3 regions of the Psychrobacter sp. UBA3068 genome follow, and region 3 is predicted to be linked to each of the others. Evidence: predicted binding sites of a transcription regulator. Region 3 holds the regulator's gene; each other region holds the start of a gene.
The links. The regulator PhoB, encoded in region 3, activates phosphate uptake and scavenging genes when phosphate is short. The targets are predictions, from matches to a motif close to TGTCATNAANCTGTCATAA.
Positions count from the first base shown of each region.

Region 1: pstS (phosphate ABC transporter substrate-binding protein PstS) is a predicted target of PhoB. The motif match lies at 1,542-1,560, and genes of this name have one in related genera.
Region 2: B2P60_RS05185 (DNA translocase FtsK) is a predicted target of PhoB. The motif match lies at 2,314-2,332, and genes of this name have one in related genera.

Region 1 covers NZ_DFBY01000044.1:5,278-9,572, reverse strand. Annotated here, with positions in the region: gene pstC (phosphate ABC transporter permease subunit PstC) at 1-121, opposite strand, end outside; gene pstS (phosphate ABC transporter substrate-binding protein PstS) at 300-1,469, opposite strand; TPP riboswitch at 1,772-1,916, shown strand; gene thiC (phosphomethylpyrimidine synthase ThiC) at 2,164-4,290, shown strand.
Region 2 covers NZ_DFBY01000022.1:1,603-5,897, forward strand. Annotated here, with positions in the region: gene aat (leucyl/phenylalanyl-tRNA--protein transferase) at 1-787, opposite strand, end outside; gene trxB (thioredoxin-disulfide reductase) at 788-1,810, opposite strand; gene B2P60_RS05185 (DNA translocase FtsK) at 2,384-4,295, shown strand, end outside.
Region 3 covers NZ_DFBY01000002.1:33,064-37,358, forward strand. Annotated here, with positions in the region: gene B2P60_RS00255 (M23 family metallopeptidase) at 167-757, shown strand; gene phoR (phosphate regulon sensor histidine kinase PhoR) at 816-1,904, opposite strand; gene phoB (phosphate regulon transcriptional regulator PhoB) at 1,957-2,661, opposite strand; gene dtd (D-aminoacyl-tRNA deacylase) at 2,807-3,262, opposite strand; gene asd (archaetidylserine decarboxylase) at 3,375-4,211, shown strand.

The sequences.
Region 1 (4,295 bases), on a different contig from region 3:
TTAAGGAGACTAAAATGCCGCCTAAAGATAAAAGCACCAGTAGGGCAAAAGCCTTGGTGGCGTTGACAAACAGCATATCGTAACGTTTTTGTTTGGCCAGTTGGGACCTTAAGTCATTCATAAGTGTCTCAGCATTGAATAGAGTGAATTCAAAAAACCAGTGTGTTCATTCAGTTTTATGACAACAAACTTCAAATGTTCTTTAAATTTGCTGTGATAAAACCCCTCAAACCACTACCGAAGAATAGTGATTTGAGAGGAAAATGAGCAATTATTAAACAGTATCTAGAATAGTGAAATTACTGCGCAGGCTTATACACTGGCTGTCCATCACTGCCCTTCACCTCGTTCCACTTTTCTTTGAATAACGCCACGGCGGTATCAGAGAAAGGCACATAATCTAACGCCATAGCGTCATCATCGCCTTGCGTGTAGGCCCAATCAAAGAAGTTCAATACACCAGCGACTTGCTGTGGATTCTCTGGCTGCTTGTGCACCAAGATGAAGGTTGCAGCAGCGATTGGCCATGCTTGCTCAGTCTCAGAATTGGTGATGACTTTATAAAAGCCTTCTTGTTGTGACCAGTCGATATCACCCGCTGCGGCAAAAGTTTCTGCAGAGGGTTGTACGAAGTTGCCAGCTGCGTTTTTGAGAGCCGTGTGTGACATGTCGTTTTGCTTAGCGTAAGCGTATTCAACATAGCCGATCGAGTTTTTCATGCGGTTGACGTAGCTTGAAACGCCTTCATTACCCTTGCCGCCAGCACCAGTAGCAGAGGTTGGCCATTTGACGGTCTTATCAACGCCAACGGTGTCGCTCCAGTCTGGTGACACTTTGGCAAGGTAGTCAGTGAAGTTAAAAGTCGTGCCTGAACCGTCTGAGCGGAATACGGTGGTAATCGCCGCATCAGGTAAGCTCAAATCTGGATTCAGTGCTTTGATGGCAGGGTCATTCCAGTTATTGATTTTACCCAAATAGATATTGGCTAAAGTTTCACCATCCAATTTCAGCTCGCCTGGCTCAACACCATCAATATTGACAATGGGTACCACGCCGCCGATGACCGTTGGGAATTGAATCAGACCCGCTTCATCCAGCTCTTCAGGCGTCAAAGGCGCATCAGACGCCCCAAAATCGACTGTTTTTGATTGAATTTGTTTGATACCACCAGAAGAACCGATTGATTGGTAGTTAACTTGACCACCAGTCGCAGCGTTGTAGTCATAAGACCATTTGGCGTAGATAGGCTGCGGGAATGAAGCCCCTGCCCCAGTGATATTCATGGCGATATTTTCAGCAGACTTAAAACCTGTGCCAGCAGCAGGGGTTGCCTGAGTCTGAGTGGTGGTTTCCGTGGTTGTGACAGCGCTGCTATTATCAGCAGCTGGCTCTGACGTATCGGTCGATTTGTTACACGCCGTCAGTGCTAAGGTACAGCTGACGGCTACTGCTAATAACGAATAACGCATGTAGGACTCCTGAGGTTTAACAACGGTACAAAAAAGCATTGTGTGCGACATGGGAGCTATGTTGCCAAATCTTTATGACAGTTTAATGACAACCTCTTGAATCTTTCATGCGCTTTACATAATATTTGGATATCCTACCTACTGTCTATTCAAGTAGATCCTTGCCCTCACTGGTCACTCACTGGTTCTAAGGGCTCATAGTCGTAGAAACATCAAACTGCCAGTATAAAGTCTGATATTTCTGACCAAATACCATTAGCCGTTAGGATAGAATTTTGCTAGTATGGAGAGGATTTACAACACTGACAGACTCGGGGTGCGGTGTAGCATTGGCCTACTTTATTAAACTTGCTTTCTTAAAGTAGTCGCCTTGATACATTCGCTGAGAGATCACCCGCCGAACCTGATGCGGTTAGTACCGACGCAGGGAAGTCTTAAGCACTTTGTTATTTATGACAAAGGACGCGTAGAAATACATTTGTATCATCACTACTGTCTTAATATGCGTAACGCATGTCCAGATACGAGAGAGGATATAAAGCTGCGTCCAATATTTGATGACCATCACCTGTGACGATATTTTTTGGTCGCAGGCGTGTACTCATAATATAAACTTGTCTAGATGATGGAGACTTGCCCCCGCAGCTACTGGCGGTGTTGCTTTTATTCAAAAACCAACACGCTAGGACAGCATATGACTATCTCAGACACCACCGCAATGGCACGACAGGCTCAAACGCCTAACCCAGCCCATCACACACCGCTTACGTCAGAGTCCGCTGACGCCACCACTGTCAAATCAGACAAAAAAGCAGACGCTCTAAAAACGCCTGCCCACCGCGCGGCAAGTGACGCGCGCTTCGAAGAAGATGCCCGCGACCTGCATCGTATCCTACCCGCCTCCCGTAAAGTCTATATCGAAGGCTCAAGACCTGATATCCAAGTACCCATGCGTGAAATCAGCTTGGCTGATACCCCTGTGGGCGGCACGGGTGACAAAGATGGCGAACATAACCCACCGTTTTATGTGTATGACACCTCAGGCGTCTATACCGATCCCAATGTTGATATCGACCTCACGCGTGGACTGCCAAAACTGCGTGAAAACTGGATAAATGAGCGCGGTGATACCGAACAGCTAAGCGGGCTGTCTAGCTCATACGGGCAAGCGCGTGCTCGCGATATCAGTACGGCCAATCTAAGATTTGCTCATATCGATAAACCACGTCGCGCTAAAACGGGCGACGGCTTGTCAGGAAATGTCACGCAAATGCACTACGCGCGTCGCGGCATCATCACTCCTGAGATGGAATATATCGCCATTCGCGAGACACAAAAGCAGCATGAGCTGACCGACATGCGCCAACATGATGGCGAGAGCTTTGGTGCCAACACACCAAAAATCATCACGCCTGAATTTGTACGCAGTGAAGTGGCTGCTGGACGCGCTATCATCCCAAACAATATCAATCATCCTGAATCCGAACCGATGATCATCGGACGCAATTTTTTGGTCAAAATCAATGCCAATATTGGCAACTCAGCGCTTGGCTCTTCTATCGATGAAGAAGTCTCAAAAATGACGTGGGCCACGCGTTGGGGTGCCGATACCATTATGGACTTATCAACGGGCAACCACATTCATGAAACCCGTGAATGGTTGATTCGTAACTCGCCAGTGCCGATTGGTACCGTACCGATTTATCAAGCATTAGAAAAAGTCGATGGCGTGGCAGAAGACTTAACATGGGAGATATTTCGCGACACCTTGATTGAGCAGGCAGAGCAAGGAGTGGATTACTTCACCATTCATGCCGGCGTACTGCTGCGCTATGTGCCGCTCACTGCCAAACGCTTAACAGGTATCGTCTCACGCGGTGGCTCTATCATGGCACAGTGGTGTCTTGCGCATCATAAAGAGAGCTTTTTGTACACACATTTTGAAGACATTTGCGAGATCATGAAGCAGTATGACGTGGCGTTTAGCTTGGGTGATGGTCTGCGTCCCGGCTGCCTGCAAGACGCCAATGATGAAGCGCAATTTGGCGAGCTACGGACACTTGGCGAATTGACCAAAGTGGCATGGGAGCATGACGTACAGGTGATGATCGAAGGGCCTGGCCACGTCGCGATGAACCGTATCAAAGAAAATATGGATTTGCAGCTTGAGCTGTGTGCTGATGCGCCTTTTTATACGTTAGGGCCTTTAACGACTGATATCGCCCCAGGTTATGACCATATCACCAGTGCCATAGGGGCTGCGATGATTGGCTGGTTTGGGACGGCGATGCTCTGTTATGTCACGCCAAAAGAGCATTTGGGTCTGCCCAATAAGAAAGACGTCAAAGACGGTATCATCACTTATAAGATTGCGGCCCACGCAGCCGACCTTGCCAAAGGCCATCCCGGTGCACAGGCGCGTGATAATGCGTTATCCAAAGCGCGCTTTGAGTTCCGCTGGGATGATCAGTTCAATCTGGCGCTTGATCCAGACACCGCACGCGAATATCACGACGAGACGCTACCAAAAGACGCGCATAAGTCTGCGCATTTTTGCTCCATGTGTGGCCCAAAATTCTGCTCGATGAAGATTACGCAAAACGTGCGCGAGTATGCAGCGGGACTGGATCAAGAGGTGGCTAATAAAAAGGTAACGCCGCAAACGGGCGATTTGACCGATGCGGAACATCTGATCAAAGAAGTGAATACTGAACTTGTCGGACAAGTGGGTGCGGCCAGCGCTGAAGAAATACGTCAAGGTATGGCAGAGATGACTGCGAAATATAACAAGGAAGGACGTCAGTTATATAAAGAGGTGTAAGCTTA
Region 2 (4,295 bases), on a different contig from region 3:
TGAGCTGCCAAGGCTCTACGGTATCAAGTAGCGACACTGCTAACGGTTTGTGAGAGTCGCTTTGCCATTTTACTGAGCGACCACTCAGTAGGGTACCCAGTTGATTGAGAAAATCCACTCGCGGTAAGGTGATGGCGCCTAAGCTCATAAGATGGTCATTTGGAAGCTGACAGTCAACGAGCCCTACATGGCTTTGTTCGCACAAACGCATCAATCCCCAAAACGCCAGTTTAGAGGCGTTAGAGGCGCGGTGAAACATGGATTCGCCAAAATACACGTTGCCTATTTTTAATCCATAAAGCCCGCCGATCAGCTGTCCTTTATCATCCCAAACCTCGATACTGTGGGCAAAGCCTTGAGAATGCAGCTCAGTGTACGCTGCAATCATCTCTTCATGAATCCATGTATGTTCGCCCTCAGGTAGTCCGTCGCTACGGGGTAAACTACAAGCATGGATCACCTCAGCAAAAGCGTGGTTTAGGGTCAGCTGCCACCGTGCGCGACTGGCTTGCTTACGCAGAGACTTACTCGGCTGATAGTCACTTGGCACCATCACACATCTTGGTTCAGGACACCACCAAGCGATAGGCTCATCTTCATTAAACCAAGGAAACAGCCCCTGCGCATAAGCAGAAATCAGGGTGTCGGGCGCTAAGTCCCCACCCATAGCGACGATACCAAGCCCCTCAGGATCGATAGACGTAGGATCAGGAAAGTCATAACGCCCAAGACTCTTTAGAGCCTCAGGTGTGATGGGATGATCATTATACTGTGATAAGTTAGCCATTTAGTCTTCTTGATCAGCAGTCAACGTTGACGCATACGTGTGATCAGACGCATTGGCTTCCCCAATGGCGTCCAAATATTTCTCTGCATCAAGCGCTGCCATACAGCCAGTACCAGCAGAAGTAATGGCCTGACGATACACATGATCTGCGACGTCACCGGCTGCAAATACCCCTGCCATACTGGTTTGGGTGGCATTACCATTTAAGCCGCTGTTGACGATAAGGTAGCCATCTTTCATATCGAGCTGATCTTTGAACAAATCAGTATTGGGCTTATGACCGATGGCAACAAACATGCCCATCGCTTCTAGTGTTTTGGTGCTACCATCTAGCGTAGACTCGATGACCACGCCATTAACGCCCATGTCATCGCCGACCACTTCTTTTACTTGATGGTTCCATTCGATTTTGACATTACCATTTTTGGCTTTTTCAAATAACTTGTCCTGTAGGATTTTTTCAGAACGCAAGCTGTCACGGCGATGGACTAGTGTGACCTCAGAAGCAATGTTAGAGAGGTACAACGCTTCTTCGACGGCGGTATTACCACCACCAATGACGGCCACTTTTTGGTCTTTATAAAAGAAACCATCACAAGTGGCACAAGCTGATACGCCCAAACCTTTAAATTTGGTTTCAGATTCTAGTCCCAAATATTGAGCAGATGCCCCTGTTGAGATAATCAAGGCATCACAAGTGTAGTCGCCATTGTTACCTGATAGCTGAAAAGGACGCTCATTCAAATTCACGTCATTGATATGATCATAGACCAATTCAGTACCGAAGCGTTCGGCGTGGGCTTTCATACGCTCCATTAAAGCAGGTCCCGTTAAATCATGAGCGTCGCCTGGCCAGTTATCGACTTCGGTGGTGGTCGTTAATTGTCCACCCACTTCCATACCTGTGATCATGACAGGCTTGAGATTGGCACGTGCCGCATAGACGGCAGCGGAGTAACCGGCTGGGCCTGATCCTAAAATAATAAGCTTTTCGTGACGTGGAGCTGTAGTGGCAGATACCATGAGTTGTTCCTTGCTAAAAATAAGAATGAAAAATGTGAGTTATTAGTAGAATAAAAAGATACTCTTCAAAAGTTGTGACGAATATGGTTTTTCTAATTGCTGTGTGATAATAACATAAGGGCATACGGCAAAAAGTGCAAGTTTGCTAAAACAAACACAGGTATCATTAGAATTAAAGCATGTGGGTCTTGAAAGAGGATTTTGAAACATGGCTAAAAAGATAGTGGGTATTTTATAGGGTTTACGAAATAGGGTTTACGAAAAATTGTTAGAAGTATCCTGTCAGCGGTTTTGACGAGTAGCTCGTGTTTTGTGTCTAAATCGTATATTGGCTTACTTTCTTGCATGCTTTCTTTAGAAGACTGTCGCCACTGTACCTATGTATTTGTTATTATAAGAAGTTATGCCAAGTGTGGTCGTACCTAAAAAATGACGGTTATCTATCGTTGTTAGGAGGGATAATGGCCTTTAAACACTTAGCCAGGTATATTTATGTCAGCACTTTATGTCAGCATGATTAGGCTTAGTCATGCATGGGCGACCATTTAGTATTAATAACAAGGCAGATCTTACGTGATATCAGCACCGCTTATTGAGTATTTAAAAAAGGGAATATTTACCCTCCTTGGGTTGATACTGGCCGTTTACCTGTTTGTCATTTTGATGACGTACACAGGCAATGATCCTAGCTGGTCGCACATCAGTAGTGATATGACGACGATTAATAATATGGGCGGTGAAACTGGGGCGTGGTTGTCTGATTTGCTCTATAGCTTCTTTGGTTTTGGCGCATGGTGGATTCTGGCGTTTGTGGTTTATGAGTCTATCCTTATTTGGTGGGACAATAAGCCAACGTTTTGGCTCATGCGCTTGGTTGCTTATGTGTTTTTATTATTAAGTGCCAGTGCTTTATTTGCTCAGTTTGTGTCTTTGATCCAGCAGATTACCAATCCCGCATCGACTGAGCTTGAAGGTGTGGCGGGTGGTATTATCGGCCTTGAATTACAAGTGCGTTTGGCGCAGCTGTTATCACAGTGGGGGAGTGCGCTTTTCTTGGCAGTATTTGTCATTATTACCGCCACCTTTGCCTTTAACATTCATTGGCTGACGATCTATCGCAAGGTTACGGCGCTATCATGGCTCGGTGCTGGTGTAAAAAATAAAGACAGGGACAATACCTTAGCCACGCCAGAAAATAACGCTTCCGAGAACGATGATGAAAGTACAGTAAAAGATCATACAAAAAAAGAGGCGTCAGAGTACGAACAATTACCACTTGAGCTACAGACAGTGGATCATGCTAAAACAGTAGATAACAGCGGTCGGTTCAGCAATGCGTTGTCAGATTTTTTAGTAAACTCTGGGCTTGCTGATAGTGTGAAGGCGTCCATGGCGACAGCAACACAAGCTACTACCTCTGATCAAACCGCTGTATCTAGTAATGGAAAAAGCGATTATTTAAACACAGTAGCCGTGACCCCTAGTGGCACTATGGCTCGTGATACGATGGCCAGCGGTACTACGGACAGTACTACCGCCCCCATGAATACCTCGACGTCATCGAGTCCTACTATGATGCCTGTGCGTAAAGTGGAACCAAGCTTTGCGTGGAATGATGCCAGTACCGTCGATGATTTGTTAGCAAGTGAGCAAACGAGTTATAGCGCTCATGGTGTGAATCGCGCCGATGCTGATACTTTAGTTTCTAATGATACCGACCTTGAATCACCAAATGAAGCTGCCCCAGTGTCCACACTCACCCCAGAGGCAGAGCTGGCATCGGCTCAATCAGCTGTGAATTCACAGACAAACACTATTCAGCCATCAGTTGATGACTCGTCATACAGTGACAGTCGTCGCCAAGTTACGACCGAGTCTAGCTCTGCTGAATTAGAGAGCACAACGGCAGCCGTTGATACGTTGGCAGAGGCTTGGTTAGCAGAGCATGCTGACGTCTTGGAACCTACGACTCCTGAGTCTCATGACCCCGTTCAGTCAGACAATATCGCTGAGCCGCTAGTATCAAAAAAAGTAACGTCTGCGCCAGATGTTACTCCTGATGACTCAAACACACCCTCGCAACAGAGGACTAACGAACCAGCTGAGCTGTCACATAATGTTGAAGAGCCGAGCGTGACTGAAAACCCAGCTGCTCTAGCATCGACAGAAGCTACTTCGCCCGCACCAGAGGATACTGCCTCGGTCTCAGAAGTGGCTGACATGACGCCAACCAACACGCCGCCTACCAATCCAAAAGCCGCCCCAACGGTAGAGGCAACGAGCACTAAGACAAGTACCCCATCGGCTAATGCGGTTAAACCTTTGATGAGCTTTGCCGTGCCAGAGGGTGATAGCAGCAACCGTATCACCGACATGATGCCAGATGATGACACGAGTACTGATGACGATGCCCCAGTCATGCCAGATATCAGTGATGATGCGGCCTTTAGTCAAAAATCACGCTCGATGCAAACGGCCGCCTATC
Region 3 (4,295 bases):
AAAGAGTCAGCCATCAATAACAGCCATTGTATTTTAAAAGTTGTGTTTGAAAAGAAGCGTTATATTTATGAGGTTAAAATGCTGAAATAACAATGCTATACACACGTTAATCGGCCACACCCATATAATGTTGATTCAGGCAATAAAATATATATAAGAGATATCCATGCCAGCAGATGGAAAAACCCCGCAGCCAAAGCCCTCTTTTTTCAGTCGTGTGATAAGCATACTGATCAAGGCCACGCTACTGCTAGCGCTATTATTTGTCTTGGACAAACTGCTACCGAGCATTAGCCAGCAAACCCAGTCATTTGTGGTCGCCAAATGGCAGCAGCTGAGTCTATTGCAACAAGCGCTGCCCACAGAGAATAGCTTACCCAGCCCACTCCCAGAGCAAAACCTGACAGACACTTGGGGCGCAGCGCGTAGTCAAGGGCGCTCCCACGAAGGCATCGATATTTTTGCACCTCGCCACACCCCTATCCAGTCGACAACCCAAGGTATCGTCAGCAAAGTTGGCGAGAATAATTTAGGTGGTCGTGTGGTCGTGGTCGTAGGGCCGGGCGGTGCAGGGCACTATTATGCGCATTTAGAAGACTATGCCGACATCGCTCCCAATGACTGGGTCAACCAAGGCGAGGTGATCGGTTATGTGGGTGACAGCGGCAACGCAAAAGGCACACCGCCCCATGTGCATTACGGCATTTATATTAATGGTAGCGCGGTTAACCCTTATCCGCTTTTGCAAAAAGAGTAGCGTTTGCAACGCACTGTTTAGCACGTTCAAAGACCGCTTATTAATAGAACGCGTATCCTTAATCTGTAGACGCAGAGCGCACACAAGCTGCTGGAAACACCGCGCTAAATGTCGAACCCTCCCCTTCTACTGAGTCAATCTGCAAGTGTGCCTCATGCTGGTGCAAGACGTGCTTTACAATGGCTAACCCTAACCCCGTACCGCCTGTCGCACGGCTGCGGCCTTTATCGATACGATAAAAGCGCTCTGTCAAACGGGCAATGTGCTGAGGTGCGATACCAAGGCCATCATCTTCGACAGCAAACCGACAACCATCCGCCGTCCGCGTCCAACTGATGGTAATATTGCCGCCTTTCGGTGTGTATTTGATCGCATTAATCACCAAGTTGGACAACGCACTGTTCAAATACATCTCTGACCCATATAGCCCATCATAAGTGTCTATATGCAGATGAATGATGTGTTTGTAGGCCTGATTGTAAGCCTGCGCATCGTCATAGATATTGGTCAACAGCTTGGTCATATTTATGTAATTGAGCTCGTGAGACTCTTCAATCTCTATCTTAGACAACAGCAGTAAGTCATTTACAATTCTATTCATACGCGCAGTCTGCTGGGTCATCAGCTCAAAACCGCGCCGCCACTTCGGTGGCATATCTGGCTGATCTGAAAAGTTTTCTAGATAACCCATCATCACGGTCAATGGTGTGCGCAGCTCATGCGAGACATTGGCCACAAAGTCTTGACGCATTTGCTCTAAATGCCGCAAGCGGGTCACATCATAAATAAACAACAGCCTCTCATCCCCAAAAGGCGTGATCTCACACTTTAAATAACGACTGGGATCACGCCACGACTCGAGATGCACACCGTCGTTGGGCAGCGTGGTGTTTTTATAGTACTGCCGAAACTCAGGTACCGTAATGTAATCAAAAATACTTTGACCTTTATCAATGGGCTGCAACGATAGCAAATCTTGCGCCGCTTGATTCCACCACTCTAGACCATCGTCATCATTGAGCAAAATCACCGCATCTCGTAGTGCTCGTAGTGCGCTTCTGATTTTTTGCAGTTGCTCCGCTGTATTCTGCTGGGAGATCGACTCTAATGTATTTTGCTTATTTTGTATGGGTGCCATCTTGTCCATTTCTCATCCTTACCACTATCCATTGCCTTAGATTGACATGGCTTATACCAGATTAATTTGGCTCAATAAGGCTAGAAAATCGATAGCCTGTACCGCGTACAGTCTGTATCAAAGTATCGCAATCGTGAGGGCGCAGCAATGTACGCAAACGCTTGATATGGACATCAATGGTTCTGTCTTCAATATAAACATTGCCGCCCCATACTTGATCCAGCAACTGTGTGCGCGTATAAGCACGCTCTGGATGACTCATAAAAAATGCCAACAATCGATACTCAGTAGGTCCAACGTCAATGACCCTACCAGCAGCGGTCACACGCTGACTTTTTGGATCTAAGCTTAGTTTTCCGATTTCGATAGACTTGTCGCTACTGAGTGCATTACTACGACGTAATACCGCTTTGATTCTAGAGACCAATTCACGAGTAGAAAAAGGCTTGGTCATATAATCATCGGCGCCCGCATCGAGGCCATGCACTTTGCTGTCTTCTTCGCTTTTAGCTGTTAGCATGATCACTGGTATCTCAGAGAGCAACTCATCGTTTTTGAGCATGCGACAAAAATCCACACCACTTTTATCGCCAGGTAGCATCCAATCCAACAAAATCAGCGCAGGCCTGTGGTCAACCACTTGCTGGTGCGCCTCGGACACATCAGCGGCTTGCAGGCTATCAAATCCAGCCATCTCCAATGTCATGACGACCATCTCACGAATGGCAGGTTCATCTTCAACAATCAAAATTTGCTCATTGTACATGTGGCATCTCAGTGTTAGAGGACAAAGTTTAGCAGGTGAAAAGACAATACATACTCGTCAGCTTCTATCTATTAAACGGATTAATTGTGACAGCTTAATGACAGTGATCGTTTAAATTTCTCATGCTCTAAAGCACTGCGGTGGTTTAATTTATATCTAATAAAAAGTTTATCGGTCCATCATTGATACTCTCAATTTGCATGTCAGCGCCAAACTGACCAGTAGCAACGGTAGAATGCTGAGTCTTTGCGTACTCGACCAATTGAGCAAATAAGACCTGTGCCGCATGAGGTGGCATTGCCCCGCCAAAGTCAGGACGGCGACCTTTGTCTGTTTTTGCCATCAAGGTAAATTGTGACACCAATAACAATCCACCACCCACTTGCTGGACATTTTTGTCCAGTTTACCGTATTTGGCAGGATCGTCGTCATTCTCAAAAATACGATACGTCAGGATTTTATCAATCATGCGCTGTGCGGTTTGGAGGGTATCATCGGGACCCAAGCCAATGTACGCCAATATCCCCTGCTCGATGCTACCCACACAATGCTCATCGACGGTGACACTCGCACAGTGTACTCGTTGTATAAGTGCTTTCATTTACTGATTCCTTACAGATTATGGTCATACAATACACGGCTGTCCATGATAAAATATAGCCATTCACTTGCCTATTAATGATTACACTAAACTTTATTTTGGTAGCCTTATTATGAATTTGTTCACCACCTTACAACAGCTTGTCCCGCAGCAGCAGCTGAGTAAAGTCGCAGGGCGTTTGGCCGCCAGCCGTCATCCTTATGTCAAACGTACCTTTATTCGTAGCTTTGCCAAAGCCTACAATGTCAGCTTGGATGAGTATGAGCGCCAAAGTCTCAACGCTTATGAGAGCTTCAATGATTTTTTTACGCGTGAGTTAAAAGAAGATGCGCGCCCTATCGACAGCACGGCTGAGGGCATTGTCAGTCCTGCTGATGGTATTATCTCTCAACTAGGACAGATTGACGACCATAAAGTGTTTCAAGCAAAAGGGCGCTATTATGACGTTGGGCAACTGCTTGCCGATAGCGAAGATGGTCGTTATTTTGCCGATGGCAGTTTTGCGACCGTTTATCTAGCACCCAGTAACTATCACCGCGTCCATATGCCATTTGCAGGTACATTGACCAAGACTCGCTATGTGCCTGGTACGCTGTTTTCTGTCAATACCACCACCGCTGCTAACGTGCCCGACTTGTTTGCGCGTAATGAGCGTCTGGTCTGTATGTTTGATACCCAGTATGGAAAAGCGGCCGTTGTGATGGTTGGCGCTATGATCGTCGCTGGTATTGAGACAGTGGCGACAGGCAAGATCGCCCGTACTGAGGACATACAAAAAGCGAATCATGACATGCACTTTGAAAAGGGCGACGAGCTTGGGCGTTTTTATCTGGGTTCCACTGCTATTGTCGTGCTACCAAAAGCGGCAAAAGCTGACTGGCAAGAGACGATGCAAGCCAACAGTTTTGTAAAAATGGGACAGTTATTAGGGGTCACTAATAGCAAATAAGCTTGCTCTTTAATCACGACATAAAAGCTCAGTGCTACGTGGATGACGACGTGTTACTGGGCTTTTATGTGTCTGTCATTTATA